DNA from 3 places in the Pseudoalteromonas sp. BDTF-M6 genome. Region 1 is predicted to be linked to each of the others. Evidence: predicted binding sites of a transcription regulator. Region 1 holds the regulator's gene; each other region holds the start of a gene.

Region 1 (4,357 bases):
CAGTGTAGTCCTGCGCATGCTGTTCCCAAGCCGCCTGCCATTGTTCGATATCGATACCGCAAGGGTCAAAAAGCAGGCCTTGGCTGCGCACCAGGGCCACTACCTTAACGTCTATATGCTGACGCAAACGCGCCAACTGCTGGACAAATTGCGCCACAAAAACCTCGCCAACATTACCTAAACCGGCCACCACCACGGCCAGTTGCCGTTGAGAGCCCAACAAACGCTGGTGCAAATAGCCCAGGCTATCGGCATCAATCTCTTCATCGGTTAACTGCAAACAATAACCTTCGCCCACATGCGTAAAACGGCCGTTGAGGTTGAGTTCGCTTACTTCCTGTAGCACTTGCTGTTGGCATTTAGCCAGCTGTGCTTGCGGTGCGACCAGGGCAAAACCGTTGACATTTGACTCCAGCAATTGAGCGCGCTCGCCAAAGTGATGTAGTAGCTCGGCACTGTGTTGCTGCGGTACCACTAGATGCCAGGCACCCCTTACATCGCAGGCGATAAGGCTAGTCTGCAATTGACGTCGTAATTGTTCCAGCTCACCCTGTTCGAGCTGCTTAACCTTGATAACATCCTGCTGCGCTAGGGTAGTAATGAAGTGCTTGTGCTTACAACCGCCTTCGCGTACCACCTCGGTTCCTAAGGCGTCGCTCTCGTAGGAGCTGCGCACCGACAATTTAATGGAAGTGCCATGCAAAGGAGACAAAGTTTTGGCATGCAATACGGGATTGCCCAGCGCCGCCAACAATTGTGCCTGGGAACGACAAATTTTATGGTACTTCTGGGCGCTGGCAACCTTTCTCGGATCCGTGCTAAACACCCCCTGAGTATCGGTCCAAATACACACCTCCTCAACGCCCATATACCGAGCAAGTAAGGTGGCGCTGTAATCACTGCCATTACGACCTAGGGTTACCGTCTGACCTTGCTGATCGGCGGCAATAAAGCCGGTGATCACATTTATCTTATCCGCACCAATGAATTGCTGACATTGCTGTTCATTCACACGATGCAATAGCTGCCCATGCTGGGCACAGAGCAATCGTCGCGCATCCAGCGCCTGCGCTTCAACACCGAGTTGTTGCAGATAGCTGGATAATAAACGCGCCGACCAGAGCTCGCCATGAGCTAGCAGGGCAGCCTCGTGCAAGCTGCCCTGCTCAAACTCTTGCCAGACTTGTGTTAATTCCTGCTCCAGCAGAGCTAAAACCTGTGCGTTAATTTCCCCGCTTAACAGCTCATGGATCAGCTCCTGCTGATGATTACGCAACAAGCTAATCACATCCATACCGCTGTGTAGATCTTGCTGCTCAAACGCTTGCCATAACTTAACCAGCGTATCCGTGGTCTTGCCCGCCGCAGACACCACGACTATGTCACCCACCTGGCTATGTGCCAGGATGATATTGGCAACCGCATGATAACGAGCCGCACTGCTTAGGCTAGAGCCGCCAAATTTATGTACTACCTTGGCCATGAAATTAAACTCCCGCCTAGCTTTGTTGAAGTTGTGCAAAGGCACGTTCAAGGTCGGCTATCAAATCTTCTTTATCTTCGATGCCGACTGAAATACGGATCAGGGTGTCTCCGACCCCAGCTGCTAAGCGCGCTTCCTTGTCCATGCCCGCATGGGTCATGGTCGCCGGGTGACAAATTAAACTCTCAACTCCACCCAGGGATTCCGCCAGAGTGAATTGCTGCACCGAGGTTAAAAACTTGGCACTGTCCTTTAACTCGCCCTTGATATCAAAACTCACCATGCCACCAAAACCACTTTGCTGTGCTTTGGCCAACTCATGCTGTGGGTGGCAGGCCAAGCCGGGATAATAGACCTTTTCCACGCTGGGGTGCTGCTGTAAGTATTCGGCGATGGCCTGCGCGTTTTCCTCATGCTGGCGCAGGCGGACTTTGAGGGTACGCAGCCCACGCAAGGTCAGGTAGCTATCGAATGGCGCGCCGGTAATGCCAATATTATTCGCCCACCAGGCCAACTCTTCGCCAAGCTCCGCAGTTTTGCAAACCACGGCACCACCCACCACATCGGAGTGACCGTTAATGTACTTAGTCGTTGAATGCACCACGATATCGCAACCCAATGCCAGTGGGTTTTGCAACGCCGGCGATAAAAAGGTGTTATCCGCCGCCACCAGGGCTCCTACTTGAGCCGCGGCCGCGCACACTGCCTTAATATCGGTCAAGCGTAAAATTGGGTTACTCGGGGTTTCAACCCATACCAATTTTGGTTTAGCAGCGATCAGTTGCTGATAGCACTGAGCGTCGGTGAAATTCACCACCTTCACCTGCAACAAACCACGCTTTGCAAGCGAGGTAAATAATCGATAGCTGCCGCCATAACAGTCATGGGGGATCACCAGGGTATCTTCGGGTGTCAGCAGTTGCGTTACCAGGTGCACCGCCGCCATGCCGGTAGCGGTAATGATGCCGCGGGCGCCGCCTTCTAGCTCGGCCAAAGTCTCTGCGAGAATATCGCGATTGGGATTTCCGCTGCGGCCATAGTCATATTGTCGCTTGGTATCAAAGTCGGCGAAAGAATAGGTGGTGGATAGATAAATTGGGGGCACAACTGCGCCATGGTGCTGATCGGCATCAATGCCATGGCGCACCGCTATGGTCTGTTTATTTAGCTTAGGCATAGTGCCTCCAATTAAAATAGATGTTTAGACGTCCAAAAGGTTAAAATATCCCGATATAGATGTCAAAACATTTATACGTCTAAATAGCTATATGAGGAATATTTGACTATCCTTTCCAACACGATAAAATTTCGGCCTTATTGATGCCTAAGTGACCAAAAACAAGACGCAAATTATGGCCAAGTGGAATGGTGAGTATATTCACCCTTATGCGGAACACGGTAAGAAAGCCCAACAGGTAAAGAAAATTACCGTTTCAATCCCGCTCAACGTTTTAAAAGTATTAACAGACGAACGCACCCGACGCCAGGTGAACAACCTGCGTCATGCCACCAACAGTGAATTGCTCTGTGAAGCGTTTTTACACGCCTTTACCGGACAGCCGCTGCCCAGCGATGAAGACTTACGTAAGGATAATCCGGAAAAAGTGCCGCAAGAAGTGCGTAAGATCATGGCGGAAATGGGGTTAGAGATCCCGGAAATCGGTGACGATTAATGTTTCCAAACACAAAAAAAAAGCCCCAAGCATAACTTGGGGCTTTTTTTTTGGAGACAAATAATACCAATTCTTTTAAGTATGTGATCAGATATAGCGCTGGATAAATGATGTGCTAACAAGGCGGAATTTTTCTTATGTAGCTATTCTACATAGAAAAACTCCAACGCCGTGAGCATGATATTTAGCCCGCTAGAATGATCAGCTATTTAACTGAGTTGGTATAAATTACTTATCGTTCATGTAATCCGCTGGCAACTCAATTTGCGCCACACCAGATGCCACAGCCGCTTCGGCTACCGCCTTAGCAACACGAGGCAATAAACGCGGGTCCATAGGCTTAGGAATAATGTACTGTGGGCCAAACTCTAACTCGGTAACACCCGATGCCGTTAACACCTCTTGCGGTACCGGCTCTTTAGCGATACTACGAATGGCCTCAACCGCAGCGATCTTCATTTCATCGTTAATGGCCGTTGCGCGCACATCCAGGGCACCGCGGAAAATAAATGGGAAACACAATACATTGTTTACCTGGTTCGGGTAATCAGAGCGACCCGTTGCCATGATCAAATCTTGGCGGGCAGCATGTGCTACTTCCGGCTTAATTTCCGGATCCGGGTTTGAACAGGCAAAGACCACGGGCTTGTCGGCCATCAGCTTTAACTCTTCGGCTGAAAGCAGATCCGGGCCAGATACACCCACAAATACGTCGGCATCGGCAATCACGTCTTGCAGGGTACGCTTGTCCGTGTTGTTCGCAAATAACTGCTTGTATTCGTTCAGGTCGTCACGACGTGTGTGGATAACGCCTTTACGGTCAAGCATATAAATGTGTTCGCGCTGAGCGCCACATTTAATTAAAAGTTCCATACAGGCTACCGCCGCCGCACCGGCACCTAAACACACGATCAATGCGTCGCTGATATCTTTACCCTGAATCTCAAGGGCATTAAGCATACCCGCCGCGGTTACGATCGCGGTACCGTGTTGGTCATCGTGGAAAACTGGCACGTTACAACGCTCGATCAACGCTTTTTCAATTTCAAAACACTCAGGTGCTTTGATGTCTTCCAGGTTGATACCGCCGAAAGTATCGGCAATGTTTTCCACCGTGTTGATAAAGTCTTCCGTAGTACGGTGTTTTACTTCGATATCGATCGAATCAAGGCCGGCGAAGCGCTTGAACAATAACGCCTTA
Region 2 (4,357 bases), on a different contig from region 1:
AATAATGTCTTCCGGCGGAAAGCCGAGCTCGTCTACCAAAATACGGTAAGAGCGCTCGCAGATTGCAAACTTACGGTCGGCGGTTTCCGCCTGGCCGGTTTCATCAAAGGCCATCACCACCACGGCGGCGCCAAAGCGTTTCAGAATTTTTGCCTGCTTGCGGAACGGCTCTTCCCCTTCTTTGAGGGAAATTGAGTTCACAATGGCCTTACCCTGAATACACTTGAGGCCCGCCTCAATCACCTCCCATTTGGAGGAGTCGACCATGATCGGCACCTTGGAGATATCCGGCTCCGAGGCGATCAGATTAAGAAACTTTACCATTGCCGCCTTGGAGTCCAACATGGCTTCATCCATGTTGATATCGATCACCTGAGCGCCGCTTTCTACTTGTTCGCGGGCCACATCCAGGGCGGTTTCATAGTCTTCTTCCATGATCAGGCGCTTAAAACGCGCCGAGCCGGTGACATTGGTACGCTCACCGACATTGGTAAAAATGGCTGTATTGGTCATAGCTAAGGCCCCTTAATTCAAGTTACAGGCTTCAAGGCCACTGAGACGCATGCGCACCGGCAGCTCGGGGAGTGCTCGTGGTGCGGTGTTCTTTAAGCCGTCGCTAAATGCTTTGATGTGCTCGGGCGTGGTACCACAGCAACCACCGACAATATTGATAAAGCCCTGCTCGCCCCAGTCGATGATCTCCTGAGCCATTTCTTCGGCTTCCAGGTCGTACTCGCCGAACTCGTTAGGCAAACCGGCATTGGGGTGCACCGAGGTAAAGGTTTCGCAGACGGTGGATAACTCCTCCACGTATTGGCGCAGCAGATCCGGGCCTAAGGCGCAGTTAAGGCCGATGGAAAGCGGCTTAATATGACGAATGGAGTTATAAAAGGCCTCGGTGGTTTGCCCCGACAGGGTGCGGCCCGAGGCATCGGTGATGGTGCCGGAGATCATCACAGGCAAACTGGTGCCAGCCTGCTCGAAGGCCTCTTCCACAGCAAAGGCCGCCGCCTTGGCATTGAGGGTATCAAAAATGGTTTCGATCAAGATCAGGTCGGCACCGCCTTCCATCAGCGCCAAAGTCGACTCGATATAGGCCTCAACCAGTTTATCGAAGGTAATATTACGATAACCCGGGTCGTTCACGTCCGGCGAGATGGAGCAGGTCTTGGACGTGGGCCCAAGCACACCGGCCACATAACGCGGTTTATTCGGCTCTTTGGCGGTAAATTCATCGGCCACCTTGCGGGCTAAGCGCGCCGACTCGAGATTAATCTCGCGGCTAAGGCTTGCCATGTCGTAGTCTTCCATGGAAATGGTGGTGGCGTTAAAGGTGTTGGTTTCAATGATATCCGCACCGGCCTCAAGGTATTCGCGATGGATTTGCGCGATCACCTCGGGTTGCGTCAGGCTTAACAGGTCGTTGTTGCCCTTCACCAGCACATGCCAGTCTTTAAAGCGCTCGCCGCGATAGTCGTTTTCCTCAAACTTATGTTTTTGGATCATGGTGCCCATGGCGCCATCGAGAATTAAAATACGCTGCTTGAGGGCCGCTTCGAGGGCGTGACGTTTATTCGGCATAATTATCTGTCCTTACATCCTGGCTCACCAGATTAATATCATAGGGCGTGGTTTGATACACGTAGTAGTTTAGCCAATTGGAAAATAACAAGAAGGCATGGCTTTGCCAGGTTTTCGACGGTTTTAGCGCCGGGTTATCCTCGGGAAAATAGTTTTTCGGCTTAGCCACATCCAGGCCCTTGTCGACATCCCGTTGATACTCTTTTTGCAAGGTATCGGCGTCGTATTCCGGGTGCCCGGTCAGGTACACCTGCGAACCGCTTTGGTTTTTAAGTAAGTAGGCACCCACTTCCTCGGAGCCTGCAAGCACCACCAGCTCTTCACGTTCGGCAATTTTATTGATATCGATATGACCATAACGGGAATGCGGCACTAAAAAGCGATCGTCAAAACCACGGGTGAGCGCGCCATGGTCGAAATAACACTGGTGCTCAAACACCCCACATAATTTGTTGGCCTGGAGTTCGCGTTTCAGGCCATGATGATGGAACAAACCTGCGTGAGCCGCCCAGCAGCTAAACAGGGTGGAGGTAACATGGTGCTCGGCCCACTCGAAAAACTCCTGTAATTCCTGCCAATAGCCCACCTCATCGTACTCAAGATGAGCCAGCGGCGCGCCGGTGATGATCACGGCATCATAGTTAGTGTCTTTCACATCGCTGAAATAGCGATAAAACATGTCCAGGTGCTGCTCGGAGTTGGCGCTGGATCTATGGGTATCAAGACGCAGTAAGTCTACATTGACCTGCAAGGGGGTATTGGCCAGCAGGCGAATAAACTGCACTTCCGTTTCCACCTTATTCGGCATCAGGTTCAATATGGCCAAACGCATGGGCCTGATCTCCTGTGTGCTGGCACGACTTTTTGGCATCACAAAGACATTTTCTTGGCGCAATTGCGAAATCGCCGGCAACGCATCCTGAACCGTAATAGGCATAGTCAACTCCAATGCAAATACTAGAAGGGCTATTATGACCGTCGCGCTGGAAATATCAACCTCTAGATGTTTAGACGTCTATATAAATTTTACAGCGCGCTTCTCCCTTGCCATAATGCCGCGCGTCGAAATAAGTATAAGGGGCTCAAGGTGGGATTAGGAGAATTAGCGGCAATCAGTGCCGCCATAGTTTGGGCGTTTTCTACCCTGCTCTACAAAACCTTTAGCCATCACCTTTCGCCCTTACAGCTCAATGTCAGTAAAGGCTTACTTGCCTCGCTGATGATGGTCGCAGCCATTGTTATCACCGCAGACTCTAACATCCCCCAACAAGTCGCCGCCTGGGGTTGGTTGATTGCCGGCGGCATTATTGGTATCGCCATCGGCGACAGCGCCTACTTTGGCGCCCTGCGCAATATAGGTCCGGCGCGTACTCTGGTCATAGAGTCTCTGGCCCCCGCCTTGGCGGGCATACTCAATATCCTGTTGCTGGGACACTACCTGTCCACACTGGCCTGGGTCGGTATCATCGTCACCACGGTCGGAGTGGTGATTGCCATTCGGCCACAGCATGCCTTACCCAATGTTGATAAGCGTCACTACTTTATCGGCGTGTCCTTGGCGCTGCTGGCGGCGCTGTGCCAAGCCACCGGCATGGTAATGTCCAAAGGAGCAATGAACCTCGAGTCCATGAGTAGTTTGTGGGCGGCGATGATACGTCTGGTCTCGGGCACCCTCACCGTGGCCTTGGTGGTGGCGCTGGTCAAACACTCGGACCTGTATCAGGCAATCCGCCTTAAAGGCATAGATAAGAAGCATTGGTTATTAGTAGCGGTATTCTTCGGCACCTTTATCGGCCTGTGGCTGCAATTAGCCTCGGTAAAATACACCGACCCTGCCATAGCGCAAACCCTCTTTGCCACCGCCCCGTTAATGGTGATGACCTTCGGCTTTTTTAAACGCGAGCCGGTGAGCGCAAACATGATCCTTGGCGGTATTTTAGCCCTGGCCGGCGTCGGTATTTTGCTGGCAAATTAGACGGCTAAAAACGCGGCCTTTCGTTGACGCTTTTACCCTAGAGACTCTACAATAGCGGCTGATAATTTTAGTCATATTGCAAAGGCTCCTTTCATGGTTTTACCTGATAAGTTTATTTTCTCGATGAGTCGAGTGTCTAAGGTTGTGCCACCAAAGCGCACACTTTAGGAAGCTAAGTAAACATTTAAAAATAAACTGCGATTTTTCACTTAGCCCTTTGTTTTAATTGTTATTTTTAATTTTTTCATTAAAGACCGCCATTTGTTAGATAGCGGCACTGACTCGACTTGCATATTACTTTTTCTGTGAGTGCTGCTTGATATCCATCAGCTGCGCGTCAAGCTCTCCAGCTTTTACGGCATCAATCACAGTGTCTATCACTACCAACAGCTGATCTTTAGCGCCAACAGAAATCGCAAACTTGCTCTTTGCAAGCTCTAAAGCTTTATTGCCGTATCTCACTTCAAAAAAGTAATCACCTTTAAGGCTATAAAACCATGGACGTACCTTCCTTACCTGCTTTACCTTAGTTTTGTTCCCCTGCTCGTCAGTTTGGAGCTTTTCTCTGTACACGGTAAAAACTTCATTCTCTAATTCACATCGAGCAAACTCTCGCTGCTCTTCAAGACGTGTAATCAGCTTATTTTGCCGCAGCACGACAGGATCTTTAAGGTTGGAAATTGGGCTAGCGGTAATATTCAGTGTGCTTAATAGAGCTTTGGTCATCTCGGACTCCTTTGGTTGGTATTTGTGCAAGCTTAATGTCTAACCGTGGGATAGAGCGACCTCATTCAGGCTTTT
Region 3 (4,357 bases), on a different contig from region 1:
GGTGGTGATTTCTGGCTTTTTGCCATTCGCCGCTTCATAAGCAGCTTCAAAAGCAGCTAACACTTCTGTTTTGTCTAGTTTACTCATCAAAAGATCCTAGTCGTTAACGCAGGTTAATTTTATTACAAGTTTATATTTATACCCATTTGTCCCAAGATTTTCAATTTTTTGTGGCGAAATTGCTAATTTCCTTTATTTTTTCTCCCAATGACGGGAAAATTTAGGCCTAAATTAGGTGCATGAGGTGATTATGAAACGCAATGAGCTACTCGCTATTTTGAATGCCAAGCTGGCGCCGGAGCAGATCAAAGACTTTTGTCCCAATGGCTTGCAGGTGGAAGGCACTGAACAGATCAAAAAAATCGTCACCGGAGTGACCGCCAGTCAGGCCCTGGTGGACAAGGCGGTGGAGCTGCAAGCAGATGCGCTTTTGGTACACCATGGTTACTTTTGGAAGGGTGAGTCACAAACCATCAGTGGCATGAAAAAGCGCCGCATAAAAGCGCTGCTGGCGGCGGATATTAACCTGTTCGCCTACCACTTACCTTTGGATGTGCACCCTGAGTTAGGCAACAACGCTCAGCTCGCTAAGTTATTGGGCATCGAGATCCAGGGCGGCATGGAGCCGGGAGCGACCAGCGTGCCGGTGTGGGGCAAACTCACAACGCCGGTCAGCGGTGCTGAGTTTGCCAAGCGCATCGAAACCGTGCTCGGGCGCACGCCGCTCAGCTCAGTGGTGCGCTCGGATGTGATTGAAACCATCGGCCTGTGTACCGGCGGTGGTCAGGGGTATATCGACCTGGCGGCGGCGCAAGGTTTGGATGCCTACCTGTCCGGCGAGGCTTCGGAGCAAACCATACATAGTTCCACCGAGCAGGGCATAGATTTCTTTGCCGCCGGGCACCACGCCACCGAGCGCTATGGTGCTAAGGCGTTGGGGGAATTCTTAGCGGATGAATTCGGCTTGGATGTAACCTTTATTGACATCGACAATCCGGTATAAAGATTATACCAATTCACTTAAATAGCTAATCACCCTAGCGGGCTAAATATCGTGCTAACTGTGTTGAAATTTTTCTATGTACGCCTACACGGATGTAGGCGGTAGAGCGGCGCAGGAGCCAAAGCCGAGAATAACTACATAAGAAAAATTCCGCCTTGTTATCACATCATTTATCCAGCGCTATATCTGATCACATACTTAACAGAATTGGTATTAAAAGGAGCCATAGGCTCCTTTTAACTGTTGTTGCACTGGCTTATTTGCGGCTGTTATTTTGCTTACAGGTATTGAGGAAGTGACGATAAACCGGGTTGTCCTTCATCTCTTTTTTCATCGCCAAATACATGGGGCGGTTCAATCCCAGGGCGCCTAAAGGAATTGACTTGATCAAGCCCTGAGCCTCATAGGGCGTCACCAGCCAATCCGGCAGGGCGGCCACGCCCATGCCTGCACTGACCAATTGGAAAATCAACAAGCCCTGATCCACGGTTTTTAAGGTGCCATCAAAACGGGCATTTTGAATAAAGTGTTTGAAGATATCCTGGCGCTCCCGCGGAATAGGGTAGGAGATGATGGTCTCGTCTTTTAAATCCAAGGCGGTGACATAGGCCTTGTTGGCCAAGGGGTGGTCCGGTGCCACGATCAGCTTAAGCTTAAAATCGAACAAATGGGCAAATTCCAAGCGATCCGGCTCACGAATGTCCGAGGTCAGGACCAGATCTAAATCACCATCCAGCAACTCGGGAATGGCGTCATAACTAAAGCCGCGCTCATAATCCACATGTATATCCGGCCAGAAATTATTGAACTCCTTAATGGTCGGCAGCAACCAGTGAAAACAGGCGTGGCATTCCACACTTAGGCGCAGTTGCGAAATAGGCTGATTTAAACTTTCTTTAAGGCGGCATTTGGTGGCTTCGACCTTAGGTAACACCTCTTGCGCCAGTTCCAATAGCAGCATGCCTTGAGGGGTAAAACGCACCGGATGGGTTTTACGCTCAAACAGCTGACAATCCAGCTTGTTTTCCAAGTCTTTGATTTGATGTGATAAAGCTGACTGGGTTAGAAATAATTCACGGGCGGTATTCACTAAAGAACCGGTTTCTTTCAAGGTGGCTATGGTTTTAAGGTGTTTAATTTCAATCATCTTTAGTAAATCTCATAAAAGCCAGTCACATATCTCATAATGATTGCGACTAAACCGCGCTGGATAAATGTATAAAAGTCTAGATGGCTAAAAAATTATCACTTTTATACTCGGTTGGCTATTAAAAGATAAAATTCATTGTGAAAAATGTCTATTTTCTCTGTTTTTAAATTTATTCAGCGGTGAGTTAACGCGCTGATATGAATTTAATTCATTAGCAATGTGAGTAAGCTTCGTTTGTGTCCCCAAGATCTGAGAGGTAATGTTTGGCCATCTAAACAGCTAAACGGATATTTACATCATGGCACGTATACATAACTTAGGTTTTCCCCGTATCGGCAAACGCCGCGAATTGAAATTTGCTATCGAGGCCTACTGGGCCGGCGATATTACTCAGGAAGAGCTGCGCCAGCGCGGTGCGCAAATCCGCCAAGAAAATTGGGCAATGCAAAGCGAGGCCGGCATAGAGCTTTTGCCGGTAGGCGACTTTGCCTGGTACGATCAGGTTTTATCTACCTCTATGCTGGTAGGAGCCATTCCGGCGCGCCATCAAAGCGACAGCAGCAATGCACTGGACACCCTGTTCCGTATCGGCCGCGGTCGCGCGCCAACGGGCTGCGCCTGTGCCGCCAGTGAGATGACCAAATGGTTTAATACCAATTACCATTATATTGTGCCCGAGCTAAGTGCCGAGCAGCAGTTTGCGCTGAGCTTTAACGAACTTTTTGAGCAGGTAGAAGAAGCGCAGAATTTAGGGCATAAGGTCAAGCCCGTGCTGGTTGGCCCGGTAACCTATTTGTACCTGGCTAAATGTGCCGGGGACGAGTTCGACAAGCTTACCTTGTTAGAGCGCTTGTTACCTGTCTATCATCAGGTGCTGGCCAAGTTGGCGGCACAAGGGGTGGAGTGGGTGCAAATCGATGAGCCAATTTTGGCCTTGGAGCTGGATACCCACTACCGCAGTGCCTTGACTCAAAGTTTTGCCGCCTTGGCAAATCAGGGTGTGAAGCTGCTGCTGGCGACTTATTTTGATGAGGTGAGCGCCTATCTGGAAGATATCAGTGAGTATGCCATTGATGGCGCCCATTTCGACCTGGTGGCAACACCACAAAATATTGAAGCGCTGGACAAAGCCCTTGGCGAGCAGCGGGTGTTGTCTCTTGGGGTGATCAACGGCCGTAATATTTGGCGTGCCGATCTCAGTGCCATCTATGAGCGAGTGAAAGAGGTTGCTGAGCGTCGTGGCGATTCGCTGTGGCTGGCGCCATCTTGCTCTTTATTGCATACCCCGGTGGACTTGGAGCAAGAGCAACTGCTGGACGGTGAATTGAAAAGCTGGTTGGCCTTTGCCAAGCAAAAAGGCGAAGAGCTTAATTTGCTGAAAGTGGCTCTGGAGCGCTGCAACACGCAAGATATCGACACCTATAGTGCACCGGTGAAAAACCGCCGTACTTCAAGCAGGGTAAACAATGCGCAAGTGCAGCAGCGTGTGGCTCAGTTAAGTTTGGATCACGGTCAACGTCACAGCGAGTTTGCGCTGCGTGCTGAAACACAGAAGGCGGCCCTGCAATTGCCACTCTTGCCGACTACTACTATTGGCTCCTTCCCGCAGACATCGGATATTCGTAAGGCCCGTCGCGACTTTAAGGCAGGCGATTTGAGTGCCGAGGCTTATGAGCAGCAGATGCAGGAGCAAATTCAATATGCGGTGCGCGAGCAAGAAGCATTGGATATAGATGTATTGGTGCATGGTGAGGCAGAGCGTAACGACATGGTCGAATACTTCGGTGAATTGCTCGATGGTTTTGCCTTTAGCCAGTTCGGCTGGGTACAAAGTTATGGCACACGCTGTGTGAAGCCGCCTTTGATTTGGGGCGATGTGTCTCGTGCTGCCCCCATGACCTTGCAATGGACCCAGTATGCCCAGTCGCTGACTGACAAGCATATGAAGGGCATGCTCACCGGTCCTGTGACCATTTTGTTCTGGTCCTTTGTACGCGATGATCTGGATAAACCGACTATTGCCAAACAAATCGCCCTGGCGCTGCGCGACGAGGTGGTGGATCTGCAGGATGCGGGCATTAAGGTGATTCAAATCGATGAACCGGCATTTCGCGAGGGTATGCCACTGAAGGCAAGCCAGTGGCAAACGTATCTTGATTGGGCGGCCTATGCGTTCCGTGTGTCGGCCAGCGGCGTTGATGACA

Evidence for each region. The regulator MetJ, encoded in region 1, represses methionine synthesis genes. The targets are predictions, from matches to a motif close to TAGACGTCTAGACGTCTA.
Region 2: a site for MetJ is predicted at 2,582-2,599, ahead of KD147_RS10100 (homoserine O-succinyltransferase). Genes of this name have one in related genera too.
Region 3: a site for MetJ is predicted at 2,223-2,240, ahead of metE (5-methyltetrahydropteroyltriglutamate--homocysteine S-methyltransferase). Genes of this name have one in related genera too.

The regions. Positions count from the first base shown of each region.
Region 1 is NZ_JAGXTQ010000008.1:26,047-30,403, forward strand. Features, by position in the region: gene metL (bifunctional aspartate kinase/homoserine dehydrogenase II) at 1-1,483, opposite strand, end outside; gene metB (cystathionine gamma-synthase) at 1,500-2,660, opposite strand; gene metJ (met regulon transcriptional regulator MetJ) at 2,836-3,156, shown strand; gene KD147_RS15470 (malic enzyme-like NAD(P)-binding protein) at 3,385-4,357, opposite strand, start outside.
Region 2 is NZ_JAGXTQ010000004.1:49,574-53,930, forward strand. Features, by position in the region: gene metH (methionine synthase) at 1-513, opposite strand, end outside; gene KD147_RS10095 (homocysteine S-methyltransferase family protein) at 526-1,581, opposite strand; gene KD147_RS10100 (homoserine O-succinyltransferase) at 1,571-2,518, opposite strand; gene KD147_RS10105 (DMT family transporter) at 2,669-3,556, shown strand; gene KD147_RS10110 (anaerobic carbon-monoxide dehydrogenase catalytic subunit) at 3,851-4,282, opposite strand.
Region 3 is NZ_JAGXTQ010000005.1:222,712-227,068, forward strand. Features, by position in the region: gene KD147_RS13375 (hypothetical protein) at 1-87, opposite strand, end outside; gene KD147_RS13380 (Nif3-like dinuclear metal center hexameric protein) at 251-1,003, shown strand; gene KD147_RS13385 (LysR substrate-binding domain-containing protein) at 1,260-2,150, opposite strand; gene metE (5-methyltetrahydropteroyltriglutamate--homocysteine S-methyltransferase) at 2,452-4,357, shown strand, end outside.